Regions from separate parts of the Fictibacillus sp. b24 genome, predicted to be linked through region 3. Evidence: riboswitches for the same ligand, from Rfam matches in the RefSeq annotation. Region 3 holds a riboswitch; each other region holds the start of a gene.
What was found. Region 3 has a riboswitch for S-adenosylmethionine ahead of QUF49_RS16250 (PLP-dependent aspartate aminotransferase family protein). Riboswitches for the same ligand answer to the same signal wherever they lie in the genome.
Positions count from the first base shown of each region.

Region 1: linked by a shared signal. The riboswitch ahead of QUF49_RS12565 (2,3-diketo-5-methylthiopentyl-1-phosphate enolase) and the one ahead of QUF49_RS16250 (PLP-dependent aspartate aminotransferase family protein) in region 3 are both predicted to bind S-adenosylmethionine.
Region 2: linked by a shared signal. The riboswitch ahead of QUF49_RS09410 (DUF2292 domain-containing protein) and the one ahead of QUF49_RS16250 (PLP-dependent aspartate aminotransferase family protein) in region 3 are both predicted to bind S-adenosylmethionine.

Region 1 is NZ_JAUCES010000005.1:2,418,655-2,428,577, reverse strand. It holds gene QUF49_RS12575 (pyridoxal phosphate-dependent aminotransferase) at 1-571, shown strand, start outside; gene QUF49_RS12570 (hypothetical protein) at 774-947, shown strand; SAM riboswitch class I at 970-1,091, shown strand; gene QUF49_RS12565 (2,3-diketo-5-methylthiopentyl-1-phosphate enolase) at 1,169-2,410, shown strand; gene QUF49_RS12560 (2-hydroxy-3-keto-5-methylthiopentenyl-1-phosphate phosphatase) at 2,407-3,078, shown strand; gene QUF49_RS12555 (methylthioribulose 1-phosphate dehydratase) at 3,075-3,740, shown strand; gene QUF49_RS12550 (1,2-dihydroxy-3-keto-5-methylthiopentene dioxygenase) at 3,718-4,254, shown strand; gene QUF49_RS12545 (AI-2E family transporter) at 4,593-5,681, opposite strand; gene asnB (asparagine synthase (glutamine-hydrolyzing)) at 5,841-7,688, shown strand; gene QUF49_RS12535 (MATE family efflux transporter) at 7,731-9,086, opposite strand; gene QUF49_RS12530 (hypothetical protein) at 9,171-9,326, opposite strand; gene QUF49_RS12525 (glycoside hydrolase family 13 protein) at 9,417-9,923, opposite strand, start outside.
Region 2 is NZ_JAUCES010000005.1:1,807,821-1,817,743, reverse strand. It holds gene QUF49_RS09430 (nitrite/sulfite reductase) at 1-312, opposite strand, end outside; gene cysC (adenylyl-sulfate kinase) at 338-937, opposite strand; gene sat (sulfate adenylyltransferase) at 906-2,099, opposite strand; gene QUF49_RS09415 (phosphoadenylyl-sulfate reductase) at 2,125-2,832, opposite strand; gene QUF49_RS09410 (DUF2292 domain-containing protein) at 2,928-3,032, opposite strand; SAM riboswitch class I at 3,159-3,263, opposite strand; gene QUF49_RS09405 (sulfite exporter TauE/SafE family protein) at 3,476-4,372, shown strand; SAM riboswitch class I at 4,415-4,519, shown strand; gene QUF49_RS09400 (homocysteine synthase) at 4,640-5,959, shown strand; gene QUF49_RS09395 (hypothetical protein) at 6,057-6,233, opposite strand; gene QUF49_RS09390 (GntR family transcriptional regulator) at 6,426-7,157, shown strand; gene gntK (gluconokinase) at 7,201-8,739, shown strand; gene QUF49_RS09380 (GntP family permease) at 8,758-9,923, shown strand, end outside.
Region 3 is NZ_JAUCES010000005.1:3,115,005-3,124,927, forward strand. It holds gene QUF49_RS16240 (aliphatic sulfonate ABC transporter substrate-binding protein) at 1-261, opposite strand, end outside; gene QUF49_RS16245 (hypothetical protein) at 352-513, shown strand; gene QUF49_RS16250 (PLP-dependent aspartate aminotransferase family protein) at 508-2,298, opposite strand; SAM riboswitch class I at 2,492-2,607, opposite strand; gene QUF49_RS16255 (hypothetical protein) at 2,784-3,893, opposite strand; gene QUF49_RS16260 (hypothetical protein) at 4,031-4,426, shown strand; gene QUF49_RS16265 (nitroreductase family protein) at 4,430-5,077, opposite strand; gene QUF49_RS16270 (hypothetical protein) at 5,167-5,388, opposite strand; gene QUF49_RS16275 (hypothetical protein) at 5,473-5,994, opposite strand; gene QUF49_RS16280 (phosphatase PAP2 family protein) at 6,085-6,696, opposite strand; gene QUF49_RS16285 (general stress protein) at 6,804-7,235, opposite strand; gene corA (magnesium/cobalt transporter CorA) at 7,300-8,253, opposite strand; gene QUF49_RS16295 (hypothetical protein) at 8,568-9,272, shown strand; gene QUF49_RS16300 (VanW family protein) at 9,305-9,923, opposite strand, start outside.

The DNA.
Region 1 (9,923 bases), 700 kb from region 3:
GCATGATATTTTAGTTTGTCATGACTTCGCGTATGGTGCGATCGGATTTGATGGGGAAAAACCTATTAGCTTTTTACAAGCTGAAGGAGCAAAGGACGTAGGAATTGAAATTTATACGCTTTCTAAAACGTACAACATGGCAGGATGGCGCGTTGGGTTTGCTGTCGGCAACGCATCTGTTATCGAATCTATTAATCTGCTGCAAGATCATTTTTATGTGAGCTTGTTTGGAGCGGTGCAGTATGCAGCAGCAGAAGCACTGAACGGTTCACAGGAATGTGTGGATGAATTGGTCGAGACTTATGAAAGACGACGTGATGCGTTCATCGGGCGTTTGAATGAAAACGGATGGAACGTGGAAGCTCCAAAAGGATCCTTCTTCTGCTGGCTTCCTGTACCAGAAGGATACACATCTGAAACATTCGCAGACTATTTGCTGGAGAAAGCCCACGTTGTAGTTGCACCAGGAATTGGGTTCGGAAGTGAAGGCGACAACTATGTCCGCGCTGGCCTTTTGACATCTGAAGAACGATTGATTGAAGCTGCTGACAGAATTACTAGGCTGTTTTAGAAGGCTATTTTAAAAGTTCCTTCATGGACAGTTGATTGAAGTGGAAGATGCGAGACTCCTGCGGGACGAGCGGGCAGTACGAAAAGTGGAAGTGGCTCGTTCAGCCCCGACAAGCAAAAGGTGAATGGGCTAGGAAGGCGCTCTTTGCCTTCTGGACCATTTAGCTTTTGACCTCGAGGGGCTAGCCACTGCAACTAGACAAGTGAGACACTTAAAAGTGAAACGTAACGAATGTGGCTCACCGCCTGCCCCGCGGAAAGGGAGCACCTGGAACGGAAATCAACCACTCTCAAGAGCAACAAAGTATATCTTAAAAGCAACTTCTAGAAAAAAATTGGTTGACAGATTCTTCATGCCCTGTCATAATCACAATTAAAATTATATTCTAACAATTTGCACTCTTATTAAGAGCAGGTGGAGGGACTAGCCCGATGAAACCCGGCAACCATTCAGCTTTTTTATTTAGCTGAAAACGGTGCTAATTCTTGCAGCCTTACGAAATCAGGCTGAGAGATAAGAGGAAGCGGAACTGTCACTATTATGACGCCCCTTCCTCGTGAAGGGGCTTTTTGCGCGTTTGAAAGGAGTTAAACCAACATGAGTAAAATTACAGCGACGTACTTAGTACATGACAAAAAAGAAAACTTAGAGAAAAAAGCAGAAGGAATTGCACTCGGTCTGACCGTCGGTTCCTGGACAGATCTTCCTCAGCTCGAGCAGGATCAACTTTTAAAACATAAAGGAATCGTTGAAGAAGTGATTGAACTTCCTGGAGATGTAGCTGCTGATCAGTATCTAGGCAGCAAAAGAACTAGAGGTTTGCTAAAGATTTCATATCCTTCAGCCAACTTTTCTAACGATCTCCCGGCCATCCTTACTACAGTTTTCGGAAAGCTTTCTTTAGATGGAGAGATCAAGCTGATAGATTTAGAATTTGATAAACAGTTAGAACAAAGTTTTCCAGGTCCAAAATACGGTATTTCCGGAATACGAGATATTCTTGGTGTTCAAGATCGCCCTCTTGTAATGAGCATCTTTAAAGGAGTTCTTGGTAAAGACCTTTCATTCTTTAAACAGCAGCTTTATGAACAGGCATTAGGCGGCGTGGACCTTGTAAAAGATGACGAAATTTTGTTTGACAATCCGCTTACTCCTTTTGAAGAACGAATTAAGACGGCAAAAGAAGTGTTGGATTCCGTTCAGAATCGTACAGGTGAAAAGACACTTTATGCGGTGAACCTGACAGGCAGAACAAGTGAGCTTCGTGATAAAGCAAGACGCGCAGCAGAATTAGGTGCGAATGCATTATTGTTCAACGTTCTGTCCTATGGGCCAGATGTGCTGCAAGAATTGGCAGAGGACAAAGAGATTCCGCTGCCAATCATGGCGCATCCGGCATTATCGGGAGCGATTGGCTCATCTTCCCTTTACGGAATCGGGTATTCAGTTTTGCTAGGAAAACTGCTTCGCTATGCTGGAGCTGACCTTGTGTTGTTCCCGTCTCCATATGGAAGTGTGGCGCTCGATCGCAATGAAACATTAAGCATAGCTGATTCATTAACGACAGACGTTATTTCACTGAAAAAGTCATTCCCGGTACCGTCAGCAGGTATCCACCCAGGTTTAACTCCCGTTTTATATAACGATTTTGGCGTAGATAGCGTCATTAATGCAGGTGGCGGAATTCATGGGCATCCTGATGGAGCAGCAGGCGGTGCAAGAGCGTTCCGTCAGGCTGTAGATGCGGTTGTGAAAGGTGAAGACTTTGAACAATACGCAGAGAAACACGCTGAACTTCAAAAAGCCCTTGAGCTATGGGGAGGGGTGCCGGTTAAATGACGAGAAATGGATCTGTAATCTTTTGCGATTTTGACGGCACAGTTACCGAAAAGGATAACATTGTCGCGATCATGGAGGAGTTTTCGCCTGATGGCTGGCAACCAATCGTGAAAGATATATTGAATGAAACCATCTCCATCCGTGAAGGGGTTGGAAGGATGTTTTCAAGAATATCTTCAGATAAAAAGCAAGAAATTATCGAATTCGTATTAACCCGTTCTAAGATTAGAGACGGCTTTCAGGAGTTTATTGATTTTACCAAAGCTGAAAAAATACCGCTTTATATCGTAAGCGGGGGAATTGATTTTTTTGTCAATCCTGTCCTGGAAAACAAAATTATGCCTGAGCACATTATCTGCAATGCTAGTGACTTTTCAGGTGACACGATAAAAATTCTATGGCCGAACGCATGTGATGATTTGTGTACGAACGATTGCGGCTGCTGCAAGCCCTCTGTCATTCGTCGATTGGATCATCAGTACAGAGATGCAGAAAAAATTGTAATCGGCGATTCAATCACCGATTTGCAAGCTTCCAAATTAGCTGACTTCGTTTTTGCAAGAGACTACCTGATTGAAAAATGTGAGGAAAACCAAATTTCTTACACACCTTTTGAAACGTTTCATGACATTATTCATGCATTAGAGAAAAGAGGTGTACGAAGTTGAGTAAACAACAGCGCTGGAATGAGCTTGCTGATGTAAAAGATGAACTCGCTGCACGAGATTGGTTTCCAGGCACAAGCGGGAATGTTTCTATAAAAGTCAGTGAATCACCGCTTGCCTTTTATGTATCAGCAAGCGGAAAGGATAAAACGAAACGTACTTCTGAAGACTTTCTTCTAGTTGATGAGTATGGCAGACCAGTTGAAGAAACTCAACTTAAAGCTTCAGCAGAAACAGGCATTCATTGTGAAGTCTATCGCTTAACAGATGCTGGCTGCTGTTTGCACGTTCATACGGTTGAGAACAACTTGATCTCAGAGTTGTATGGAGATCAAGGGGAAATTACTTTCCAAGGTCAGGAGCTGATTAAAGCATTCGGAATTTGGGAAGAAGACGGCAGAATAACTGTTCCTATCGTGGAAAATTATGCAGATTTAATAAAGCTTTCTGAAGCCGTTGGTGCAGTAATAAAGCCTGACACGAAAGCAGTACTTATTCGAAATCACGGTATCACTGTATGGGGCAGAAACGCATTTGAAGCGAAGAAGCACCTAGAAGCTTTTGAGTTTTTATTTTCTTACCACTTAAAATTGCAAACTCTATCTTTTTTTAATAAAAATAACTCATTTGGAGGCGTTAAAAATGGCACAACTACGATTTCATGATAACAACGAAAGAATTGAAAACCAAAGTGAAGTAGAAGCTTATTTAAACTCACAGGAAGTTATTTACGAAAAATGGGACATTGAAAAGCTTCCGGCACATCTTCGCGAGAACTACGCGTTAAGTGATGAAGATAAAGCAGAAGTGATTCAAACTTTCCGCAGCGAGATCGACGATATTTCTGAGCGCAGAGGATATGTTACTGAAGATGTAATTTCTCTCTCTGACGCAACACCGAACTTAGATGAACTTCTGAAAAATTTTTTAGCAGAACACCACCACACAGATGACGAAGTTCGCTTTATCGTTTCAGGACACGGGATTTTTGCCATTGAAGGGCCAAACGGAAGGTTTTTTGATGTAGAACTAGAGCCAGGAGACTTGATCTCGGTTCCAGAAAACTTCCGTCATTACTTCACACTGCAAGCAGACCGCAAAGTAGTAGCGGTACGAATTTTCAAATCAAAAGAAGGCTGGGTTCCGATCTACGATAAAGAGCCACAAGAAGCTAAATAATGTTAAGGAAGCATACCTTTTTTTTTTGAAAGGTGTGCTTTTTTATAGAATGAACCCTATTTCTATAAATCTAGATGACGTCGGAAGCTCGTTCAGCGGCATTTATGCTCGCTGAACGAGCGCAAAATGAGATTTACGAGCGCAAAATGAGATTTACGAGCGCAAAATGAGATTTACGAGCGCAAAATGAGATTTACGAGCGCAAAATGAGATTTACGAGCGCAAAATGAGATTTACGAGCGCAAAATGAGATTTACGAGCGCAAAAATTTTACAATCCCAATCCACACAAAAAAGCACCGGTACTACAGCCGGTGCTTTCTCCTATTCTTACTTATCCTATAATTCTTTCGTTCTTCGTAAATTAATTAATCTGTAAGTATGCAACGCAATAACCTTCAATACAGCATATACAGGAACAGCTAGGATCAAACCGAGTAATCCGCCAAGACTTCCAGCTACAAGCAAGATTGAAATAATTGTCAGGGGGTGGATGTCGAGCTTTTTACCCATCACTTGAGGTGAGATGACATTCCCTTCAATTTGCTGAGCTATAACCATCACGACAAGTACTTTGATGACCATAGCTGGAGAATCTACGATTGCTACGATAAGTGCTGGCACAACTCCGATAATGGGACCGAGGAACGGAATTACATTCGTGAACATGGCGATGATAGCGAGGATTAGAGAGTACTCAATCCCGATCACCAGGTATCCAATGTACAGCATTGTTCCAACGCAAACACTGACTAAGATTTGACCTTGAATATATGAGCTAAGCGCGATATCCATGTCTTTTAAAATTTTTGTTCCATTATTACGCTGTCTTTCAGGCAACGTTTGCAGCACCATTTGTGGTGCTTTTTCGCCTTCTTTTAACATGTAATAAAGAATGAACGGAACCGTGACAAAAATCATAACAATGTTGGTAATGATTCCGATAAAGTTTGCGATGTTCGTTCCAATGGTTTGAGCACTGTTGGAAAGATAAGCTGACACTTTATCCGAAATCTCTTTTACATCAAACTGTTCACTTTCCTGGAAACGATTTACCCATTCGTTTTGCTGCAGATCATTCAGTTTTGAACGAATAGCGTCAATCAAAGCTGGGGTATTTTCTACTAAATTACTTACCTGTCTCTGCAGTACTGGACCAATGGAATAGAACAATAGTACAAAAAGTCCGATTGCAAGCAGATAAATGAGCAGGATGGATAATACCTTAGGAACGTTTCGTTTATGTAAAAACTGAACAACGGGACGGAACAAATAGTATAGAACACCGCCTAGCAAAAACGGGAAGAATAACGTTTGTACAAGAACGACGATGGGTCTGAAAATAAAATCAATCTTTGTTCCGACTAAAATAATAAGAAAAATGAGGAGCAAACCGTAACCAATACGAAAAAACTTCGACTGTGGCATCCAATAATCACCTTTATCTTCTGAAATATGTATTCATTATATACAAATTGGTAGATTATGCACAAATATTTTCCGAAACACCCATACAGGGGTAAAAGCATATGCTGAGTAATGGGCATACGTACTAGAAATGGAGTTTGTATAGAAAGGATGAAACCAATGTGCGGAATAACGGGTTGGGCAGATTGGAATCGTAACCTCATTAAAGAAAAAAATATTTTAATTAAAATGGCGACACCTTTATCTAAAAGAGGGCCAGATGCACTTAATGTCTGGAGCACCACACATGCAGGCTTTGGTCACGCTAGATTAGCCGTTGTTGATATTGAAGGCGGCGTTCAGCCAATGACAAGGTCAAAGAACAAAACAAACTATACCCTTTGCTACAACGGTGAATTGTACAATACAGAAGATCTCCGGAAAGAGCTTTTACAACTAGGCTATCGTTTCGAGGGGCACTCTGACACCGAAGTTCTGCTATTTTCCTATATAGAATGGGGAGAAAGCTGTATTGAAAAATTTAACGGAATCTTTGCGTTTGGCATCTGGGACGAAGAGAAGCAAAGCTTATTTGTTGCCCGAGACCGTTTAGGAGTAAAACCTTTTTTTTACACAGAACAAGGCGGCATGTTCCTATTTGGTTCAGAAATAAAATCAATATTAGCTCATCCTGACATTAAGGCTGAAGTTGACCGGGAAGGTTTGCAGGAAGTATTTGGCCTTGGACCATCTCGAACACCAGGTAACGGGGTTTATAAAGGCATAAAAGAACTGCGTCCTGCACATGCAGCCACGTATACGAAAAATGGGTTAAAGATTTGGCGCTATTGGAACGTTGAGAGCAAACCTCACCAAGATTCGCTCCATGATACGATTGAAAATGTACGATATCTTGTAAATGATGCAGTTACTCGGCAATTAGTAGCAGATGTACCTGTTTGTACTTTTCTTTCAGGGGGACTGGATTCCAGTGCAATAACCGCAATCGCGGCAAATTATTTTAAAGAAGAAAATAAAGGTGAACTTCACACGTTCAGCATCGACTATGTAGACAATGATAAATATTTTAAAGCAAGCGACTACCAGCCGAATTCAGATGCGTACTGGATCAATCAAATGGTGGAAGCGACAGGTTCTGTTCATCATAGCTGTGTAATCGACAATGAGCTATTAATCAATCATTTGAGAGAAGCAGTAACAGTTCGTGATCTCCCAGGAATGGCTGATGTAGATTCTTCATTATTATGGTTCTGCCGGCAAATTAAACCCCAGTCTACTGTTGCATTGTCAGGTGAATGTGCAGACGAGATCTTTGGCGGATATCCATGGTTTCATAAAGAAGAGCTTTTAAACCGTCCGATGTTTCCTTGGATGCGTTCAACAGAAGCCCGTCAAAATTTGCTGCAAGATTCTTGGTCTAAAAAACTGAATCTAGCATCTTATGTTCAGCAAAGATACGGAGAAACGGTGAATGAGACACCAGCACTGGATGGAGAGACAAAGTTAGAAGCTAGACGCCGCGAAATTTTTTATCTCAATATGATTTGGTTTATGACAACTCTCTTAGATAGAAAAGACCGTATGAGTATGGGAGCTTCATTAGAGGTAAGGGTACCGTTTGCCGATCATAGAATTGTAGAATACGCATGGAACATTCCCTGGGACATGAAGATGTTAGACGGAAGAGAGAAGGGGATCCTGAGAAAAGCATTAACAGGAGTTCTTCCGAAAGATGTATTGTACCGCAAGAAGAGCCCATATCCTAAAACGTTCCATCCGGATTATACGAATGGAGTTAAAGACTGGCTGCAATCTATCGTTTCGAAAAAGGATTCACCACTTTTTGAAGTGCTAAACCGCAAAAAAGTGCAAGAGATCATTGATACGAACGGGGAAACTTTTAAAGAGCCATGGTTTGGCCAACTGATGACAGGACCACAGCTAATGGCGCATCTTGCGCAAATAGATAGCTGGTTAACTGATTATAATATTAATATAGTTGATTAATTAAAAAACCGGAAAACGTCATGTTTTCCGGTTTTTACCTATCTAAGCAGTAGCTTCTCTTTGTATGATATGCTGCTTTTGCCATTTTCTCTTTCGCCACCTCGAAAGCATGAACAACCCTCGAAGCCATTCGTCTGCTGTAAACGCAAGCCAAATCCCAACTAAGCCTAAATCAAACGTAATGCCTAAAAGGTAGGCTAGAGGTACACTTACACCCCACATGGAAATGACGCCCATTACAACTGGAAACTTAACATCACCAGCCGCACGTAAACTTGAAATAATAACAAGGTTAAAAGAACGACCTGGTTCAAGTAACAATGTTAAGTACAACAACAAGGTACCTTCTCTAATAATCTCAGGGTTATCTGTAAATATGGAAAGAAGCGGTTTTGCAAACAGAGAAGCAATCCCAGCCATCAAAAAGCTAATGATCATGGCGTACGTCTGGCTTTTCAAACACATTTTATACGCAGAATCATACGATTTAGCACCAATTAAATGACCGATTAAAATCTGTGTACCTTGCCCAATCGCAACCGCAAACAGGAAGATAAACATCATGATATTAAATGTATAAACCTTCGTTGTCAGCGCAGTTGTTCCGATCAGCGTAATAAAAAACGTAATCAGCATTTGAGATCCGCTGTACGAAAGATGCTCGCCAGCAGAAGGCAATCCGATTTTTAAGACGCTCTTAATGTGCAGAGGGAACAATTTAATAGAGCTTGAAAAGGGAAGAGGAATAGAAGATCGCTTAAATAATAGATAAAGGATCACCACTAAACCTAGAAAACGGCTGACAGAAGTCGATATTGCTACACCTTCAACTCCTAAAACAGGGAAACCGAACGCTCCAAAAATAAATAAATAGTTACCAAAAACGTTTAAGATGTTCATGCCGATCGTGACATACATTGCATCTTTCGTAAATCCATAACTTCTGATAGCAGCTCCTATCGTCATAATGACAGATTGAATAAATGAGAATCCTCCAACAATCAAAAGGTAGCTGGATGCTTCAGCCATTAACTCAGGTGGTGTGTTCATCCATCTTAAAAACACATCTCCCCAGATTACTAATATGGCACTTAATATCAATCCAAAAAGCAAGTTTCCCATTATCGCAACAACTGCAACTTCAGCTGCGGTTCTCTGCAGTTTAGCTCCAATCGCTTGTGCGATGACGACACTTGCACCTGTAGCCACAAAACCAAACATGACGATTACGATCGATAACAGCTGGTTGGTAAGGCCAACTGCAGCTACTGAATGGTCCGAATATTGACTAAGCATAAGTGTATCCGCGTTACCCATTAACATATGAAGCATAATTTCTATAAAAATCGGCCACGTAATGGCAAAAAGGGAAAGCTTTGCGGCTTTGTTTCCTTTCATGTACATCCCTCTCCATCGTGTTGATTGAATATTTTCCTATTGTAGCAGGAAAGTTAAGTAACTGAAATAAAATCCCCTTACTTTTTACGGTAAGGGGAGGTTGTATGGGCTGTGTAGTATTTGAATGCGGTTGCTTTCCGTTTCAGATGCTCGCTTTCTGCAGGGGGTCCGGTGAGCCTCCTGCCGCTTTGCGCCTTTAGGAGTCTCCGCCTGACCACTCGTCCTGCAGGAGTCTCGCATCTTTCACTCCAAGCAACTTTTTCAACGAGGCAAGTCTTAAAAATTAAAAACAAAAGTCTTTTATTAAGAACAATTACTATGCAAAAGTTACTATATTTTTCTGTATATACTTAAGCCATATGCAGGCAACGATTTTGTAAAGGCAGAGCCAAAAAGGTGGACGTAACCTTTAGGAATTTCAAATGAGAGCTCATTATCTTTATCACTAGCATTCAAAAGAATCAGCACACTTTCTTCATCAGTGGATCGCTCGTATACAAGAGTTTTGCCTTTTGCAGATATGAACTTTATTTCACCATCGTTAGCTAAAACTTTATGTTCTTTACGAAGCGACAGCAGAGATTGGATATGGCCGAAAAGATCTAAGTCTTGTTTCGTTTCGTCCCATTCCATGCATTTTCTGCAGCCAGGATCATTACCGCCAGTCATGCCGATCTCATCACCGTAATAGATGCAAGGCGTTCCTTTAGACGTTAGCATTAAAAGGAAAAGCAGCTTCATCTTATCTTTATTTTCTTCACAGAATGTTAGAACACGCTTCGTATCATGAGAGCCTAACAGGTTGAAAGCAGCTTCATTTATGTTCTCAGGATACAT
Region 2 (9,923 bases), 1.3 Mb from region 3:
TTGTCGCGTCGTTATATCAAAGACAGACCTGCCATAATCTTTGCAAATATGGGCAAGAGCTTTAACTTGTTCATAGTTTAAAATTCCTGAGGGAACATTAACCCTCATCATAAAGTATCCGTCTTCTTTAGGACGCTGCAGATAAAGGCCAGCCCACTTGAAACTATCCCATTCTTCTTTCGGAATAGAAGAAAAGCCATTTTGTGCGTAATGAGGAATATCTTCAAATATTTTCAAGCCATCTTTTACGAGCTTTTTTTGTTCTGTTTTATTGATTTTCGGATTATCTGCCCACGCTTTTTCATATGCCATCGTTTTCGATCTCCTTTATCGTTAGTTAAATCAACTTCCTGTTTTTTAAATAGTTTAAGATGATTTCAACACTCTCAATAACACCTTGTTCGTTTGTATGAATGGTAAGAGCAGGTGATATCGGTTCTTCGTAAGGTGAATCAATTCCAGTAAAGTCACGGATTTCACCTTTTCGCGCTTTGCTGTATAATCCCTTTGGATCCCTTTTCTCACATTCTTCAATTGGACAAGCAATAAAGATTTCAACAAACTCTTCTTCTGAAACAATTTCCTTTGCCTTCTCTCGATCTTGTATGAATGGCGAGATAAATGCTGTCAGCACAACGGTTCCATTATCTACAAACAGCTTGGAAACTTCAGAGATTCTGCGAATGTTTTCCGTTCTGTCCTCATCGGAAAAGGATAGATCACGGTTTAAACCATTACGTATGTTGTCTCCATCGAGTACATAGTTACGGATGTCACGATCGTACAGTTCTTTTGCAAGTGCATTAGCAATGGTTGACTTTCCAGAACCAGAGAGTCCAGTAAACCAAAGAACAAAACTGGAATGATTATTTTGTTTTCTTCTATCTTCTTTTGTAATCGAGCTATCATGCCAGATGATATTGTGTGGTTTGTTCATTTGAATCTCCTTTTCGCTCTTTTTCTTCCTGTTCTCTTAGCCCTTTTATTAAGACTTCTACTACTTCTTTACGGCTAAAAGTGCTAGGCGGCAGTTCACCATTACGAAGCAGCTCTCGTACCTTTGTTCCAGATAGAATCACATGATCTTCACTTGAGTGAGGACACGTTTTGGAAGAGGCCATTGCTTCACATTTTTTGCAGAAAAAGCTGTGTTCAAAGAAAAGTGTTTGTATTCCAATCTCATCCTCTGTAAACTGTGAAAAGATTTCTTGTGCTTCGTATGTCCCGTAATAATTACCTACTCCTGCATGATCACGGCCAACTATAAAATGTGTGCAGCCATAATTTTTTCTAACGAGAGCGTGGAAAATCGCTTCACGAGGACCTGCATAGCGCATGGCGGCTGGAAACACAGCTAGGAAGACACGATCACTCGGATAATAGTTTTTCAAAAGAACATGGTAGCTTTCCATTCGAACATCGGCTGGTATATCATCAGACTTTGTTTCACCCACGAGCGGGTTTAAGAAGAGACCATCCACTGTTTCAAGCGCTGTTTTTTGGATATATTCATGTGCACGGTGAACGGGATTTCTCGTTTGAAAACCAACAACGGTTTTCCAACCCAAATCCCTAAAAGTCTTTCTCGTATCACTAGGATCGAGATGATAGGCTTTACATTCTTTCTTCTCAGGACGTTTAACAAGCGTGATGTCTCCGCCTATATACACAGAAGGACGATCCAGCAATTTCTTTACACCAGGGTGATCGTAATCCGTAGTTTTGTAGACTTTCTCTGCTTCTATTTGCTTAATGGGAGAATAGATATCTCCAACCAGCAGGACACCGTAAGTATCTCCTTCGTACGTTAATCGAACTTCTTCACCTGTGCTGAGTCCTTCAGCTGTTTCACGATTAACGGGTAACGTGATCGGAAGACTCCAAACCGTACCATCACTTAGCCTGATATCATGAACAACAGATTGATAGTCTTCTTGATTTAAAAATCCTGTTAACGGACTATATGCTCCTATAGCTATTAATTCAAGATCACTAAGTGCTGTCGCATCGAGAGTGATTTCTTTTTGTATGTGGTGATATGATGTGTCAGGCTGATAACGATTAATCAGTTTTCCCCCGTGGGGCAGTATTGTACTCATACGTTCTCTCCTCCAGATCATCTTTTTATTGGCTTTGATGAAGTCCGCATTCTAGCTTCTCAGTCCCTGACCATCGTCCAGAACGAAGGTCATCTGCGGTTTTTGCTGTCTGTGTACATGGCTCGCATCCTATACTCGGATAGCCGTTATCGTGAAGTTTGTTATACGGCAAATCATTTTTGTGTGCGTAACGCCAAATGTCTTTCCAAGTCCAATGAATGAGCGGGCAAATCTTAATACTTTTAAATCGTACATCCCGGTTAATGAATTGCGTGTTTTGCCGGGTAGGAGACTGTTCACGGCGCAGTCCAGAGAGCCAGGCAGTCACTCCGTTTAGCTCCTCTTCTAAAGGAATTACTTTTCTAATCGCGCAGCAGTGATTCGGATTAACTTTCCATAGCTCATCACCATGTTTGTTTGCTTGTTCTTCTAGTGAGAGAGCTGGGGACTTCAGTTTGATGCGAAGTGAAGGGTATCTTTTCTTAGCTGCCTCGATGACTTCATACGTTTCTTGAAAATGAAGGTGCGTATCTAGAAACACGATTTGTGCATCTGGCTTCACTTGATGAACAAGATCAACTAGGACGCTTCCTTCTATACCAAAACTGCAAGCATAAACCAGCTCCTCGTTGTATGTTTCATAAGCCCACTTCAAAACATTTAGTGCGCCTTTTGTAGAGTTTTCACTATCAAAATCTTGAGTTTTGTCCTCCCATGTCTCGTATGTTAGCAATGCCTTACCTCCTTTTTGCCATCAAAAAAGCGGCTTTAACGTTTTTAGGGCTGTGCCCATTCGTTAAAACCGCCTCTAGTTTTCTAGTCAGCGCATTATTTAATTCTTACCTTCTCGTTTTTTTCAAGCTGAATTACTTTTCCATCTTGCACGATCAAAGTAATGGATCCAAATTTGATATTGCTCAGCATTTTTTGCAGCTGAGGAAGAAAATCGTTTGCACTATTTTCGTTCGCCACTCCACTGCCTCCCTTTTTAAATCAAATATCTCTTACAAAAACAAAAAAACCTTCCCATTTCGGAAAGATAGTGGAGGTAAACGTATTACCTTATCTTCCAAAATGTAAAAACATTCTGCTGGAGTTAGCACCTTACGATCGCAGGTTGCCGGGTTTCATCGGGCCAGATCCCTTCACCACTCTTGATAAGAGTTTAATTTTTAAAAATCATATCACATCTGAAGGGGATATCAAGACCTATTTTTTAATTTTTCTTTTTTTACAAAATATTTAAACAAACAGTTGACATTTTGTCTTTTTGGAACATATAGTAATAACTAAAATTTCATCCGCATCGCTGATCGGAAAACCGAAGGCTCTTAACATCACTTGTTAAGGGCCTTTTTATTTTGAGGAGGAAAAGTATGAAAAAGTTAATCGTATTAGCTTTAATCGGACTTGCTGCACAGTTGATTGATGGTTCACTTGGAATGGCATATGGAGTAACTTCAACATCTTTGTTATTAGTAGCAGGGATTGCCCCTGCGGCTGCCTCGGCATCTGTCCATCTAGCAGAAGTCGTTACAACGGCAGCATCAGGAATTTCTCACATTAAGTTTGGAAATGTTGATCGCCAGGTTGTACTTCGTTTAATCCTGCCTGGTTCTATCGGTGCTTTTATAGGAGCATGTTTTTTAAGCAGCCTTCCTGGAGATGTAGTAAAGCCCTATATTTCAATCTTTCTTATTTTGCTGGGTGTCTATATTCTGTATCGTTTTCTTTTTAAGCTTGGTGAAAAACGAGCAGCCGCGAGTAAGCCTTTTACAAAAAAACAACTTCTGCCGCTTGGTTTGTTAGCAGGATTTTTAGATGCTACAGGCGGTGGCGGATGGGGTCCTGTCACAACTCCAGTCCTTATGGCAAAGCAGGATATGAAAACAAGAAAAGTGATTGGTTCTGTCGATACGAGTGAGTTCGCTGTAGCAGTGTCTGCTTCCATCGGTTTCTTTATTTCGCTAGGCTGGGAACAAGTCGAATGGCTTTGGGTAGGAGCCCTAATGGCTGGCGGAGTAATTGCAGCTCCAATTGCAGCTTGGCTTGTCCGCTTGATCCCTTCACATATCTTAGGCGTTCTAGTGGGAGGATTAATCATCATCACCAATATTCGAACACTCCTTCTTACAGTTGGACTGTCTTCCGATACTATGTTCTCAATCTACTTTGTTCTTGCTGCCTTTTGGGCTGTTGGGATTATCTATGCTGTAAAAAGCAATCCTGAAAATAAAAATCCGAAATTTTTAAAAAATTCTGTTGACTATTGATTATGAGCTATGTATTATAAATCTTAATTCAATATTCAAATCTTCTTATCCAGAGAGGCGGAGGGACTGACCCTATGAAGCCCGGCAACCAGCGTACACGCATGGTGCTAATTTCAGCAGAACAATTAACGTTCTGAAAGATGAGACTTCGATCGTGTGAAATCATCGGGACCTCTTCTTTTGGAAGAGGTCTTTTTTGTTGGATAAGTTGAAACTGAATTTAAATTGAATGCTAAAAAATTTAAAATGCTGAGGAGAGATTTGAAAATGAGCGACCAAACTAAAAGCGAAGCAAGACAGTATGGATTTGAAACCATTTCACTGCATGAAGGACAAAAAGTAGATCCAACGACAGGTGCTCGAGCCGTTCCGATCTATCAAACCACATCCTATCAGTTCAACTCTACAGAACATGCGGCTAACTTATTTGCATTAAAAGAGTTCGGGAACATCTACACGCGTTTGATGAATCCGACGCAAGATGCATTTGAGCAAACAATCGCTAAACTTGAAGGTGGTGTTGGTGCACTTGCCCTTGCGTCTGGTCAGGCTGCCATCACAAATGCCATCTTCAATATCGCAGGTTCCGGTGATGAGATTGTTGCATCCACTTCCCTTTATGGCGGGACGTATAATCTTTTCTCTGTAACGCTTCCAAAACTCGGTATCCAAACAAATTTTGCTGAGATCGATAATCTTCAATCGCTTAAAGATGCGATTACGGAAAAAACAAAAGCAGTCTACATTGAGACGATCGGAAATCCCAAAATTGATGTAGCCGATATTCAAGCAATTGCTGACATTGCACATGATGCGGGAGTTCCACTTATTGTAGATAACACACTGGCTACTCCTTACCTATGCCGTCCGATCGAACATGGAGCAGATATCGTTGTTCACTCCGCAACGAAATTTATTGGCGGTCACGGAACATCAGTCGGTGGTGTAATCATAGACTCTGGAAAATTTGACTGGAGCAACGGTAAGTTTCCAGGTCTGACAGAGCCAGATCCAAGCTATAAAGGAATCGTGTACACGGAAGCATTCGGTCCGCTTGCGTATATTTTAAAAGCTCGCGTGCAGCTGCTGCGTGACTTAGGATCTTCCATAGCACCGTTCAACTCGTTCTTATTCATCCAAGGGCTAGAAACGCTAGCTCTTCGTATTGAAAGACACGTAGAAAATACATTAAAAGTAGCAAAGTTCTTAGAAAACCATCCATCCGTTGACTGGGTCAATTATGCGGGCTTACCGAGCAGTCCTTATTATGAACTCGCTCAAAAATACTTGCCAAAAGGAGCGGGTGCAATTCTTACGTTTGGTGTTAAAGGCGGTGTTGAGGAAGGTAAAAAATTAATTGAAAATGTCAGCATCTTCTCTCACCTTGCAAATGTTGGAGATTCTAAATCGCTGATTATCCATCCTGCGAGTACAACACACCAGCAATTATCAGAAGAAGAACAAAGAAAATCAGGTGTTTCACCCGAGTTAATTCGTCTTTCAATCGGTATAGAGACAGTGGATGACCTTATCTATGATCTTGATCACGCACTGAAAGCGATCGCTCTTTCCCCGAGTGGATTGTAATGTTAGAACAGCTCAGAGCATCTTTGCTCTGAGCTGTTTTAATTAAGAATAGTAGGTATACTTCTTTAACTATTATTATAAAACTACTTTTTACCATTCATCGGTCAACGGATTTTACGGTACGTGTTCTCCTATCTATTACACGTTCGCCGATAAAAGTGCTGTGACCACCTGTGAAGTAGTCGATTCCACCTGTACATTCTCCGTGACCACCTGTAAAGTAATCATTTTCACCGGTAGATCCAGCGTGACCACCTGAAACTCTAAAATCCATACCACCGAGAATCCTTCCTTTACAACCGTAGTACTTCTTTTCCCACGTTTACAATCATCATCTTCACCTAAAGCGAACTAGCATCCACATTTTGATTCATAACACTTAAAAATAAAGCGCTTGCATTTTCATAAGCATGTACTATAATACTTGTATACAAGTATACTCGTTCTATTAAAGGAGGTTATTTTATTGAACGAATCAAAGGATTCTCTTTATCCTGCAAAATGGTTATCTAAAGCCTCAACTGGTGAGCGTGTAACATGCGAGCTAAGAATGCGAATCATTTCCGGGCTGATTGAAAGCGGTACCATACTCTCTGAAAATAAATTAGCTGCTGAATATAATGTAAGCCGCTCACCTATTCGTGAAGCGTTAAAGGTTCTTGCAAGCGAAAATCTTATTCGATTAGAACGCATGGGTGCAGTTGTCACTGGAATAACAGAAAAAGAAGTTGAAGAAATATACGATGTACGATTGATGATCGAGACATTTGTTTTTGAACGTCTTGTTAAAAAGGACACTACGGAATTAGTGACAGAGCTCAACAAGATTTTAGAAATGATGCAAATTGCTATGAAATACAAAGACGCGGATGAGTTCGCCTTTCAGGATGTCTTATTTCATGAAACAATCATTCGCGCTATCGATCATTCCTACATTACGATGATCTGGAATAACACAAAACCAGTAATGGAAAGTTTCATTTTATTATCAATGCGCATGCATTTTAATGAAAAGTACGATGATCTTTCCCGTATCATGAAAAACCATGAACTTTATATCGATGCCATCTCTTCAAAAAACAGAGACGTCATGATTCAATCACTGCATCAAAACTTTGATGATGTACAAGGAAAAGTAGATGATCTATGGATGTCACAACAAATGCTATCAAGAGCAAGGGAGCAAGAAAAGGAGTAAACAAATGTTAGATATCGACGGTACACAGCAAAGAAAAAGCTATATGGTAGGAGTCGACATCGGTACCACAAGTACGAAGGCTGTTATGTTTAGTGAAAATGGTGAGGTGATTGCACAAGAAAATATCGGTTACCCGCTTCATACTCCTGATATTTCAACAGCTGTTCAAGATCCAGAACAAATTTTCCAAACAGTTTTGCAAACCCTTACAAATGTTGTAAATCAGTCAAAATGTTCACCTGAAGAGATTTTGTTTATCTCATTTAGCAGTGCCATGCATAGCGTTATTGCGATGGATCATAACGATCAGCCATTAACACCTTGCATTACATGGGCAGATAATCGAAGTGAAGCTTGGGCTAGGAAGATAAAAGAAGAACTGAATGGTCATGAAATATACAAAGTAACGGGTACACCGATTCATCCGATGAGTCCATTAAGCAAAATCTCATGGATTGTAAATGAACAACCTGAAATTGCTGCCAATGCTAAAAAATATATAGGAATTAAAGAGTACATTTTCAAAAAGTTGTTTAATGAATATGTTGTTGATCATTCTTTAGCTTCGGCGATGGGTTTAATGAACTTAAAAAAGTTGGATTGGGATGAAGAGGCCTTAAAAATCGCAGGTATCACACGTGATCAACTCTCTAACTTAGTCCCTACAACTGCTGTTTTCACAAATTGTCATTTAGATTTAGCGAAACAGATTGGTATAAATCCAGAGACACCATTTATTATTGGAGCCAGTGATGGTGTATTATCTAACCTTGGAGTCAATGCGATTGGCAAAGGTGAAATTGCTGTCACGATTGGTACAAGCGGTGCCATTCGAACTATTATTGACCAGCCGCAGACAGACGAAAAAGGCAGAATCTTTTGCTATGCTCTAACCGAAAACCATTGGGTAATCGGCGGGCCTGTTAACAATGGGGGCGTTGTCCTACGGTGGATTAGAGATGAATTTGCAGCATCGGAATTAGAAACAGCAAAACGATTAGGAATCGATCCTTACGAAATTCTAACCAAGATTGCTGAACGCGTGAGACCTGGTGCTGATGGATTGCTATTCCATCCTTACCTTGCTGGAGAACGTGCTCCATTATGGAATTCAGATGTACGAGGTTCATTTTTCGGACTAACCCTTTCTCATAAAAAAGAACATATGATACGAGCTGCCTTAGAAGGTGTGATCTACAATTTATACACTGTGTTCTTAGCATTAGTAGAATGCATGGATGAGCCTGTAACCCGTATCCAAGCAACTGGCGGGTTCGCACGTTCGGAGATTTGGCGTCAAATGATGTCAGACATATTTGATACAGAAGTGACTGTACCCGAAGTTTTTGAGAGTTCCTGTTTAGGAGCATGTATTTTAGGGTTATATGCTACAGGAAAAATAGAGTCATTTGAAGCCGCTTCTGAAATGATTGGCAGTACTTTTAAACACACACCTAATGCAGAAGCCGTAAAAGAGTATAGAGAATTATTACCGATCTTTATTAGTTTATCTAGAAAACTAGAAGAAGATTATACACGTATTGCAGTTTATCAAAGAAGCTTAAGCAATAAAGAAAAATAACATCAGGAGGATTTTATCATGCCCTTATTTATTGTAGCTTGTGGAATTTTAGCGTTATTGCTATTAATCATGTATTTCAAATTAAACACGTTTATTTCATTAATCATCGTTTCTTTTGGTGTCGCGTTAGCGCTTGGAATGCCGCTTGGCGAAATTGTTAAATCGATTGAGGCGGGATTAGGCGGAACACTCGGTCATCTGGCGTTAATCTTTGGTCTTGGTGCCATGTTAGGTAAATTAATTGCTGATGCCGGCGGTGCACAACGAATTGCCATTACTTTAATTGAGAAATTTGGAGAGAAAAAAATTCAATGGGCGATCGTTGTTGCTTCATTCATTATCGGTATTGCCCTATTTTTTGAAGTAGGTTTAGTATTATTGATTCCAATCGTATTCGCGATTTCAAAACAATTACGCGTTTCTATTCTTTATCTCGGTATTCCAATGGTAGCTGCTTTATCTGTTACTCATGGATTCTTGCCTCCTCACCCAGGACCAACCGTAATTGCGGGCGAATTTGGTGCTAACATTGGTGAAGTGCTGCTTTACGGTTTCATTATTGCGATTCCAACTGTTATTCTAGCAGGACCAGTATTTACGAAGATCGCTAAAAAAATTGTTCCGGATTCATTTAATAAAACCGGTAATATTGCATCATTAGGTGAACAAAAAGTATTTAAATTAGAAGACACACCTTCATTTGGTATCTCTGTATTTACGGCAATGCTTCCCGTTATCTTAATGTCTATCGCAACCATTATTACCTTGGTTCAAAACACAATGGGAATCGCGGATAGCAAAACATTTGAAATCGTACGTTTTGTAGGTGATGCTTCTACTTCCATGTTGATCTCATTATTAGTAGCCATCTATACAATGGGACTAGCAAGAAATATCCCGATCAAAACCGTTATGGATTCATGTACAACAGCGATTACACACATCGGTATGATGCTTCTAATTATTGGGGGCGGTGGTGCTTTCAAACAAGTTCTGATTAACGGTGGTGTTGGTAACTATGTAGCTGATTTATTTAAAGACACTACCTTTTCACCCATTCTACTTGCATGGATGATTGCAGCCATCCTTCGTATATCTTTAGGTTCTGCAACCGTTGCAGCTTTAACTACTGCAGGGCTCGTGATTCCATTGCTGGGCCAAACTGATGTTAATCTAGCGTTAGT
Region 3 (9,923 bases):
ATCAACACTATCTGAATTCAAGAACTCAAGTGCTTTGTTGCTTCCCTGGCTCTGAACCCATTCCACTTCAATGCCTTCTTTTTTAAACGTTTCTTCTGCCCAGCCGAACTTTTTGAGTGCTAAGCTTGTTGGTGAATAGAATGCGTAATCCAATCTGATTTTCTCAGGTTTTTCCCCTTCTTTTGCAGAGCTTGAACAGCCTGCTAACATTAATGCGCCAGCGATACCTAGACCAAGCGCTACCTTTTTCCAAATCTTCATAATATGTTTCCCTCCACTTTTTCTCTCTTTTTCTAAATTTTCTAATAGGCATTGATTTAGAGGTCATTTGTTATTTACATCATTGACAAGTTGATTGAAGCGCAAGGTGGGAGACTCCTGCGGGACAAGCGGTCAGGTGAGACCCTTAAAGGCGCAAAGCGGCAAGGGGCTCACCGCCTGCCCCGCGGAAAGCGAGCACCTGGAGCGGAAATCAACCACATTCAAAAGCTACAAAGTTTAACTTATTTATAATTCACAAGCATATGTTGCAATTGTTCCTCTTAAACGCTGAGCTTCTTTGTACGTACATCTGTTATGAACAACATCAATCCCTGCTTCTTTTGCGATCCTTGCTGCTTCTGGTGAAATAACGCCTTCTTGCAGCCAGAACACTTTCGGCTGAGTAATAGCCGCTTCTTTCGCCAGTTCAACCGCTGCTTCAGGACTTCTAAACACTTGAACAACGTCAATTGGAAACGGGATGGACTTCAGATCTGGATAGGCTTTTTCATCAAGCACTTCGGTTTCTCTTGGGTTAACCGGAACAACCTTATATCCGAGGCGCTGCATTTTTCTTGCAAGTCTGTGACTAGGTCTTGCTGGGTTTGAACTTAAGCCCACTATAGCAAGTGTCTTTGGCCGTTGAATTTCTTGGCCGTTCTCTGTTGATCTGTATAGTGATGATTGCAATGCCCAGCGAATGACCCCTTCATCATTGATTGTGATCTCTGTTTTATCCGATTCAATTCCCGTTGCTACCTGTATAGCGCGATCAAGATCATTCGTAAGATCTTTCACCGATTCAAGTCCGATAGATAAGCGAATGAGCTCTTCTGTAACACCTGTTGCAAGCAACTCTTCACCGCTTAGCTGCTGATGTGTTGTTGAAGCAGGATGGATAATTAATGATTTAGCATCTCCCACGTTTGCAACATGTGACCATAGAGAAATGTTGTTTATAACTTTGCGGCCTGCATCGCGGCCGCCTTTAATTCCAAAGTTTACGATTGAACCGAAGCCGTTTCTTAAGTACTTTTTAGCCAGTTCATGACTTCGGTGAGATGTTAGCCCAGGATAGGACACCCAATCGACTGCTGGATGTTTCTCAAGATACTCCGCAACTTCCTGCGCATTTTTTGCATGTTTTTCTACTCTTAAGTGCAGCGTCTCTAAACCTTGTAAAAGAAGAAAAGCATTATGCGGGCTTAAGCAAGCTCCAAAATCTCGTAATAACTGGACACGCAGTTTCGTAGCAAATGCCAACGTTCCAAAATCATTTGCATATCGAAGTCCGTTATAGCTTCTATCAGGCTCCGTGAACCCCGGGTACTTTTCTGAGTTCCAATTAAATCGTCCTCCATCAACCACCACTCCGCCGATTGCTGTTCCATGACCGCCGATCCATTTTGTAGCCGAATGGATGACGATATCAGCTCCCCAGTTTAAGGGCTTTGTTACATATGGTGTCGCGAACGTGTTATCAATGAGCAGCGGCACTCCATTTTCATGCGCGATGTCCGCTACTGCTTCAATATCTAGAACATTCAGGCTCGGGTTTCCGATTGTTTCAGCGAAAAAAGCCTTCGTATTTGGTGTAACCGCCTTTCGGAAATTCTCTGGATCTTCAGCATCAACGAATTTTACGTTGATTCCGTATTTCGGTAGAGTAGTAGAAAATAAGTTGTACGTTCCGCCATACAGATTTGTAGCAGCAACGATCTCATCACCAGCATGTGCAATATTTAGAATAGCTAGGGCGATGGCTGACATGCCTGATGAAGTGGCCACCGCTGCAACACCATCTTCTAAGAGAGCTACTCTTTTTTCAAACACATCCACTGTCGGGTTTCCAATTCGGCTATAGATGTTGCCTGGCTCATCGAGTGCGAATAGACTTTGTGCGTGATCGGTATCTGAAAAAACATAGGAAGTAGTTTGATAGACTGGCACTGCTCGCGAACCTGTCGTTGGATCGGGCGCTTGGCCTCCGTGTAAAAGCAATGTCTCAATATCGTATCCGTCAAAAGATTTTGTCATGTTAGTCTCTCCTTGTTTTTTGTGAAATTAAGTTAATAAAACCTATAGGAAAACTAGGGATAAAGGTTAGTACTTTTCCCTTGTCTCATATGCAACTTTTAAATGAAAATGGATTTCGGTGTGAAGTATTATGTTGAAGAAAAATAAGGGGAAAAAGAAAAACCCCCTTCCTAAGAAGAGGGTTTTGGTCCTCCTCTTATCTTTCAGATCAAAAACGATCTGTAGGAATTGGCACCTTTCCAAACCAAATGTGGTTTGTTGGTTGCCGGGCTTCATCGGGCCTAGTCCCTCCGCCTCTCTGGATAAGAGATAATTAAATTATGTTTAACACATTACCGTGCTGATGTTTGTATTGTTCTTGAATAGGATTATAGAGGAAGACGTTTTAAAAAGTCAACCGTTTTTTGAAAAATCATAAAAGTTATACAAAAGACTTAGTGTTCAACTGTCAGCTTTGAATTAAGATTATGCCCATGCTATGCCAATTATGCTAACTTTGTTCCACTTTTTTCATCGGTCCACTGAAATTCTTCAATCCTTTTCACAAGTACCGGTATTCGGTTGGCGATTGCCTCCCTTTCTCCGTAACGAATTTTTTGTTCAGACGTTAATTCATCAGACTGGAGCAGTTCCCAATGCGATGCAGCTAAACTTGTCAACTGAATGAACTCTTCTTGTTTCACTCTCTGTTTTACAATAAGGTCGCCATTAGAATATCCTTCTAAAAATCCATCTGCCATTCTGTGCAATCTGTCTTCAAAACGATCAAATTCATGTTTTGCATAGCGTTGTGCATTAAAGAACGTCGGGTACAGAGTTCGGTAGTTATTCATTAAGTTTCCAGCTAATGAATCTCCGCTATATAGAATAGGCACTGGATCGATTAGACTTACTCTGCCGTCTAAGTGAAGCAATAAATTTTCAGTTGAAGTATCTTGATTTGTAAAACTTATTGTTTGGTGTTTAATCTCTCTATTCTTCATACATTCTTGAAGCTGAATAAGAGCTGCTGGCTGTATAGAGCTGTTATAAGTATCTATAAACTTTTTAAAATCAGAGATATACTCTTCGTTCTCTTTCTTCATAAACTCAGAAACATTCGACTGAAGCTGACCTTCGATGTTCTTTCCGTTCCATTGCAGATATCCAAAGCCTTTTAATCCATGTTGAGCATCATTCATATTCCTGAAGAACTCACCCAATTCTGCACCTACTTGAAACGCTTCTACATATGTAAAATGTTCAAGTTTAATGGCTTTACCTGCATACGACTCAACCGTAAACGTTTTGTCTTTTTCTACATGGTAGTAAAAGAATTCTGGACAGATTCCCGGCTTAACTGAGTTAGCGAGTTCATAGTACGCTTTTGTACCAGCATATTCGGCGTAAGAAGCCGATTCATCAAACTCAACTTTTCTGCCATATGCTTCTGCTTTAGGAAACCGAACGACTACCGGGTCACCCGTACGCAACTGAACGAGATAAGCATAATGCCAAGCCCCTTCGCCTAAGTATTGCACTTGCGTTGGATCTTTAAGCTCTCCAAGTCCACTTTTTTGCAGAGCATAGTCAATCAAATCAAATGTCTCTTTCATAAGATGTTCCTCTTTCTTTTTATGAAAATACGTTTTATGAAACACATATTCGGTAACTGTCGAAAAAAATCCTTTTTTCATTTAAAAATTTGTAGGTCTGAAGTCACAGGGAGATGGATGAGTGGAAGATACAGAGGATGGGATTTCAAAGTTCTGAGGCGTTTCGTATGGCGCTCGTATTTTTCGTATGGCGCTCGTATTTTTCGTATGGCGCTCGTATTTTTCGTATGGCGCTCGTATTTTTCGTATGGCGCTCGTATTTTTCGTATGGCGCTCGTATTTTTCGTATGGCGCTCGTATTTTTCGTATGGCGCTCGTATTTTTCGTATGGCGCTCGTATTTTTCGTATGGCGCTCGTATTTTTCGTATGGCGCTCGTATTTTTCGTATGGCGCTCGTATTTTTCGTATGGCGCTCGTATTTTTCGTATGGCGCTCGTATTTTTCGTATGGCGCTCGTATTTTTCGTATGGCGCTCGTCCAGCGTGCACGATGTGCCGCTGAACGAGCTTCAAACCATAAAAATTTCTTGTAAGTCTTAATCTACGTATGTCACGATCTCTTCTACTGCTTTTCGTGCCAGTTTTTTCGGCTGATCTTGCGGATGACCAAGTGATATGACCATATTGATCTGCTTCTCAGACGAAATATCCAGATATTCACGAATTGCATCTTGAGCCAATAACACAGGGCCTGTCATCGGACATGAACCTAGACCACGCGCATGTGCTGCCAGCATTAAGTTCTGGATTGCGAGACAGCTGCTCTTAATCCCTTCTTCTTCCCATACGGATTCTTCCGCAAGCTCGATCGGATCAAAGATTTTTTCTCGGAACTTCGACTCGTATGGAGTAGCTAAACAGATGATTAACACAGGAGCTCCTGAGAATGCTGTTGCATAAGGACCAAACGAACGAGTCAGTAATTTCGCTTCCTTCGTTTTGCCGTTGCCTTCCGCTCTGGCTGCCAATTTATGAATAGCATCCCACGTCATCTCTTCAATTTTTTTCACTTTATCTTTGTTGCGGATTACGATGAATTCCCATGTTTGAGAGTTGGTATCACTCGGCGCATAGCGAGCGCAATCCATGATCTCATAAATATCTTCTTGAGCAACTGATTCATCTGTAAACTTACGAACACTTCTTCTGCCGTGCACGATTTCTTTAAAATCTTCGTATTTCATGATTGTCTCCTCTGACTCAATGAATGTATTAACTTCTTGTATTATACAAAAAATTGGAACCGTCTACAAAACACCTAAAAAAACAGTGCCTATTTCGCACTGTTTTCTGCATCGATCTCTTTTTTCGTTTTTATTCTTAAGCCAATTACAATTAGAGATAGACCTAATAAAATACTGACAAAATTCAGCGGGTCCACATTTAGGCTTTCTCTTTGGACATTTAATTTCTCTACATACGTTCCGATCAGATACGTGCTAATTAGAACGATTATTCCGGCAGTAATCAACCCGGCTTTTACATATGGTTTCATTGTAAAACCACCTTTTCCCTTTTACATCTAACTTATTCTAGGAAAAAGACAGAATACCTTTTATCTAAAAACTAATCGAGTGAACTAATTTGCTTTTGCTAAATTCATATGCTTCTCAACAAATGATCGAACGTTATCCTCTTCTTTTTTCTTAATCACGAACTCCACATATTTGTCACCCGTATGAAAACGAACCAAACCCCAGCTCGGATATCCAGGGTTTTCCGCCTGAAGTCCTGTAATCCAATCTACGGAATCGATCTGTTTCCAGTTATAAAACTTTGTAGCAGAGACAACACCTTTTTTACCGATCGCACCTCGCAAGAACTGAGTGAAATAAAGAAGTGTGAGTATAACAAGTAAGCAGATCATTAAAATATTCACAGGCATGGAGAGCTTCAAAAAACCAAATCCTTGCGTGACGAGAACAATAATAATGATCTCATTTGTCCAAAAATTCTTTTGTGTATATTCTCCGCTATATGACAATCCGTAAACAGGGACGGCTCTCTTTTTATCTTTAAAATTTTTGAAGAGGTGATAAAGTGCTATGCCGATTCCAGATGCAATTAAGATACCAAATACCACGTCTAATAAAATACCCATGTAAAACACCCCGCATTTCATATATAGGTATATACGAAAAATATTGGAAAAAGTTTCAAAACCACTCATAAAAAAAGACGCTAAAAATGCTTAGCGCCTAACAAACAATTGATATGTTTTTATAACTGCAGAATTGTAAAACACTCCGCCAGCTATTCCTGCAATTACATCCAGCACATAATGAACGCCTAACTTTACTCTGCTTACCCCGATTAAAAATAGAAACACGATATAGCCTGCTATAATCTTAGTGTTCTTATATAAGCCGGAGAAACTAAGCAGCAAGCTATAAAAGGCAGCTGCATTCATAGCATGAGCACTCGGGTACCCGTACGGACTAGCTTTGACTCTTCTTTCCCATTCAGGAGGTGTTCTTTTAAACAGCTGTTTAAAAAGTGTGGTTAAAAGCCGGATGCCAATTATGTTAAAGATCATGATGTTCCTTTTATCTCGATCTCCTGTGTTATTGTAGCTTAGAAACAAGATTATACCTAATGGAATCGTAAAAAAACCTGATCCCAGCCTAGTGAAAAACAGCATGAATGGATTTGAAAAGAATTTTGAATCATAAATTGACCGGCTGCAGCTTTCATCAAGTGAACGGTATGGATCTTGATTTCTCACAATTGTTAAAACGATAAAAACCGTCCCGGTAATCAATAAAACAAGAATGGATAAGGAAGAAGTTTTCGTTTTTTTCATAGAGTCCCAACACCTTCATCATATATACTGAAGTTATTTTTTTCCTGGAACCCTATTTCTATACGAAAAAAGACACCTCATCAAAAGGTGTCTTCCTAAGTATTGCATTATTTTCGTTCCACCATGACGAGAATCTTTCCGTCCTGCAGATCCTGCATGTAGCGTTCTGCATCATCTTTTGTCACGTCCATATTTAGAAGTATTTCTTTCATATCCTTTTCACCGTCATCAAACATTGCTGCAAAAGGACCAGCTGCGAGAAGAGGACCAACACCTGGAACCCCAAGGCCCGGAACGGCGATACCGCCTCCGATTCCTGTTAAAAAGCCGGCAATCGTTCCATAAGTGGCATTATCCACGTCATCGTCCAAAACTCTTTCTTCTTTAACATGTGTTTCGTCAGCAACACTGTCTATCATTTCATCGTCTTTAGCAACAATAGAAATTTCGGATGGATGATAGCCTTTTTCAACGAGTGCTTTGATCGCGCCAACCGCTTCTTCTTCTCTTGTGTATGTACCGATAATATCTTTTTTCATTTGGTTTCCCTCCAAACGGTTCTTTACATGTAGGTTCCCCTGTTAAACACATTTTAAACAGCTGTTAATCCTGTTCGAACCACCCTTTTTTCTTAAACCAAATGGACATCACGATACCTAATAAAACCATAAAGCCAAGTACGTAAAAGTAACCATTCTCTGTTTGAAGCTCTGGCATGTTAACAAAGTTCATTCCATATAATCCCGCAATGAACGTTAATGGCATGAAGATCGTTGTGATGACCGTTAATGTTTTCATGATATTGTTCATTCGATACGAGTTTAACGAAATATAGTTATCCCGAATATCTGACGTCATCTCTCGAGCTGAAGTCATCATATCAGTCAACCTCAAGAGATGGTCATAGATGTCATGAAAATAGGACCTTTCATCCGCATCCAAACCAACTCGTTTTGACTCAAGCATACGGTATAAAAGCTCACGCATCGGTACAACCGTTTTTCTTAATGTCAGCAGATCCCCTCTAATATCAAAAATCTGATTGATCAGCTTTGGCGCTTCATCATCTTCATTGCTTTCGATGGAAATTACGCGCTCTTCTAATTCATGCATGATCGGAAAATACATATCTACAAGCTTATCCATCAGCTTATGCACAAGTTCGTTTTTTCCCAATTCTGACGGAACGGTCTCTAACCCTCTTAAATAATTCCATACAAAATCAATCTCAGGAACGTTCGCCTTATGAAAAGTTACGACACTGTTCTTTGTAGTAAAGATATCAACTTCTGTCGCTTCAAGTGTCTTTTGATCCAAAGCATGAACAACATAAAACAAGTGCTCTTCATAGAATTCTACCTTTGGCCGCTGCAGTGCATTTACACAGTCCTCTACTGCCAAGGGATGAAAGTCAAAAAACGAGCGAAGAAGGTTTGTTTCACCAGGAGTAGGACTGTTAAAATCCACCCAGAACCAATCCGGCTGCATTTCAGCCAATTGCCTAAATGGCGGGTTGAGAATTACTTTTTGATCAATAATCGCTATTGTTCGAATCATGAGCAGACCTCCTCTCTCTTTCTCTTAGGCTGTCTTCGCATACAATGTTGCTCTTTACAGTAGTTTTCCTCTGCTGATGTTTGATAAACAACAATCCTTTAGAAAAGAGCTTTCTTTTATATTATCATTTCCATAATCTTCTTAACTCTTTTCGCGTATTTCAAACATTTTTTCTTTTCACATGCGGTATTTTTCTACAATAAGTCATGAAATTTACTTTTTCAAATGAATTAGCAGGAGTAGGATTAAAAAATCAACTTCACTATTCCCTTTTTCTGTTAAAATAACATTAAAGAAAAAATCGGGAGGTAACGATGAAAAAGATATTAATAATAGCTTGTGTGTGTATCGCCTTTTTCGTTTCAGGTGTTTCTGTTTACAGTTATATGAACGAAAAAAATCGTTACGCATCAGTTACCGTTGTTCCCGAAAAGCGTGATGACCTTCCGCTTTATAAAGGGTTAGAATTTCAAGAACATAACTATTTAATCAAAGGAAATCATTGGTATGACGTTTATGGGTTTTATAAAAAGCAGATGCCTCTTCATGGCTGGAAACTTGTTCATAAACAAGCATTCATTGAAGATTGGGGCGGGTTTATGATGACCTGGGAAAAGGATGGTAAAGAACTGCATATAGGCGGCGGATGGATTCCTAATGAAAACACAACAGAAGTTAGGTTTGACCTTAGACCTATTATGCGCAGCACGAATTGGATTGAGGCGATCCCGAGCAGTATTTGTGTTTATGCTAATAAAGAAGCTGACACTTGCAGCACAATAACCGATCTTAACAAGATTGAGCAATTTGTTAAATGGGTTAATGATGAAGCAATTGATAAAGAAGATGCTTCCCTTCAAAAGGATTACGGGATTGTCGAAGTGAACGGTAAAAAAATCGAAATTCATTATGACCCTGAACTCCCTTCTTTCACCTTAAAATCTGCTGATGGCCGTAAACAGCTGAAACCAGAGCCTTTATTGGAACTTTTGGGATTAACAGAATTACAGACAAAGTAAAACCTTGGTCCGCTTTTTCGGCCAAGGTTTTTTTATGCCTCTTTTTGACTGGTTTCTAAGAGAGGTTCATACATCATGATTGCATGGTTTTCTGTTACATATTCATCATCAATCTGCTGCTTCATCTTGTTGAACACTTTGCGATGAATAAGATTGTGTCTGAGATAACCACCCCAATATGCCGGTGTGATCCAATGTTCTTTTTCATACACTTGGTATGATTGCAGTGGTTCCTGCTCAGTTCGCCATTCTCCAACAAGATGAGTATCCGTCAGGTAAAGGTGAAGCTGGTAGTTTTTATCGGTCGTGTTTTTGATCTGCAGATCCAAATAATTATAAGCACAGGTTGCTCCGCTTCCGAATGGCTGTGTGCGCTTTGAATCAGGAAACACATCATAGCTATGCCGATGACGCTCCGTTACGGTCAGCGGTGTGTGCAGCGTCATCCAGTAAATCAAGTTGGACAGCTGACAAAGCCCTCCTCCCGTTCCCTTTTTAAACGTTCCGTAGAACAGAACCATTCCATCAACGTAGCCTTTCGAACGGGTTGTCGTTCCGATTCCCTTCCAATAGGAAAATGTCTCTCCAGGCTTAACCACGATTCCGTTTAATCGTTTAATGGCGATCTGAAGATTTTTCACTTTGTTGTGC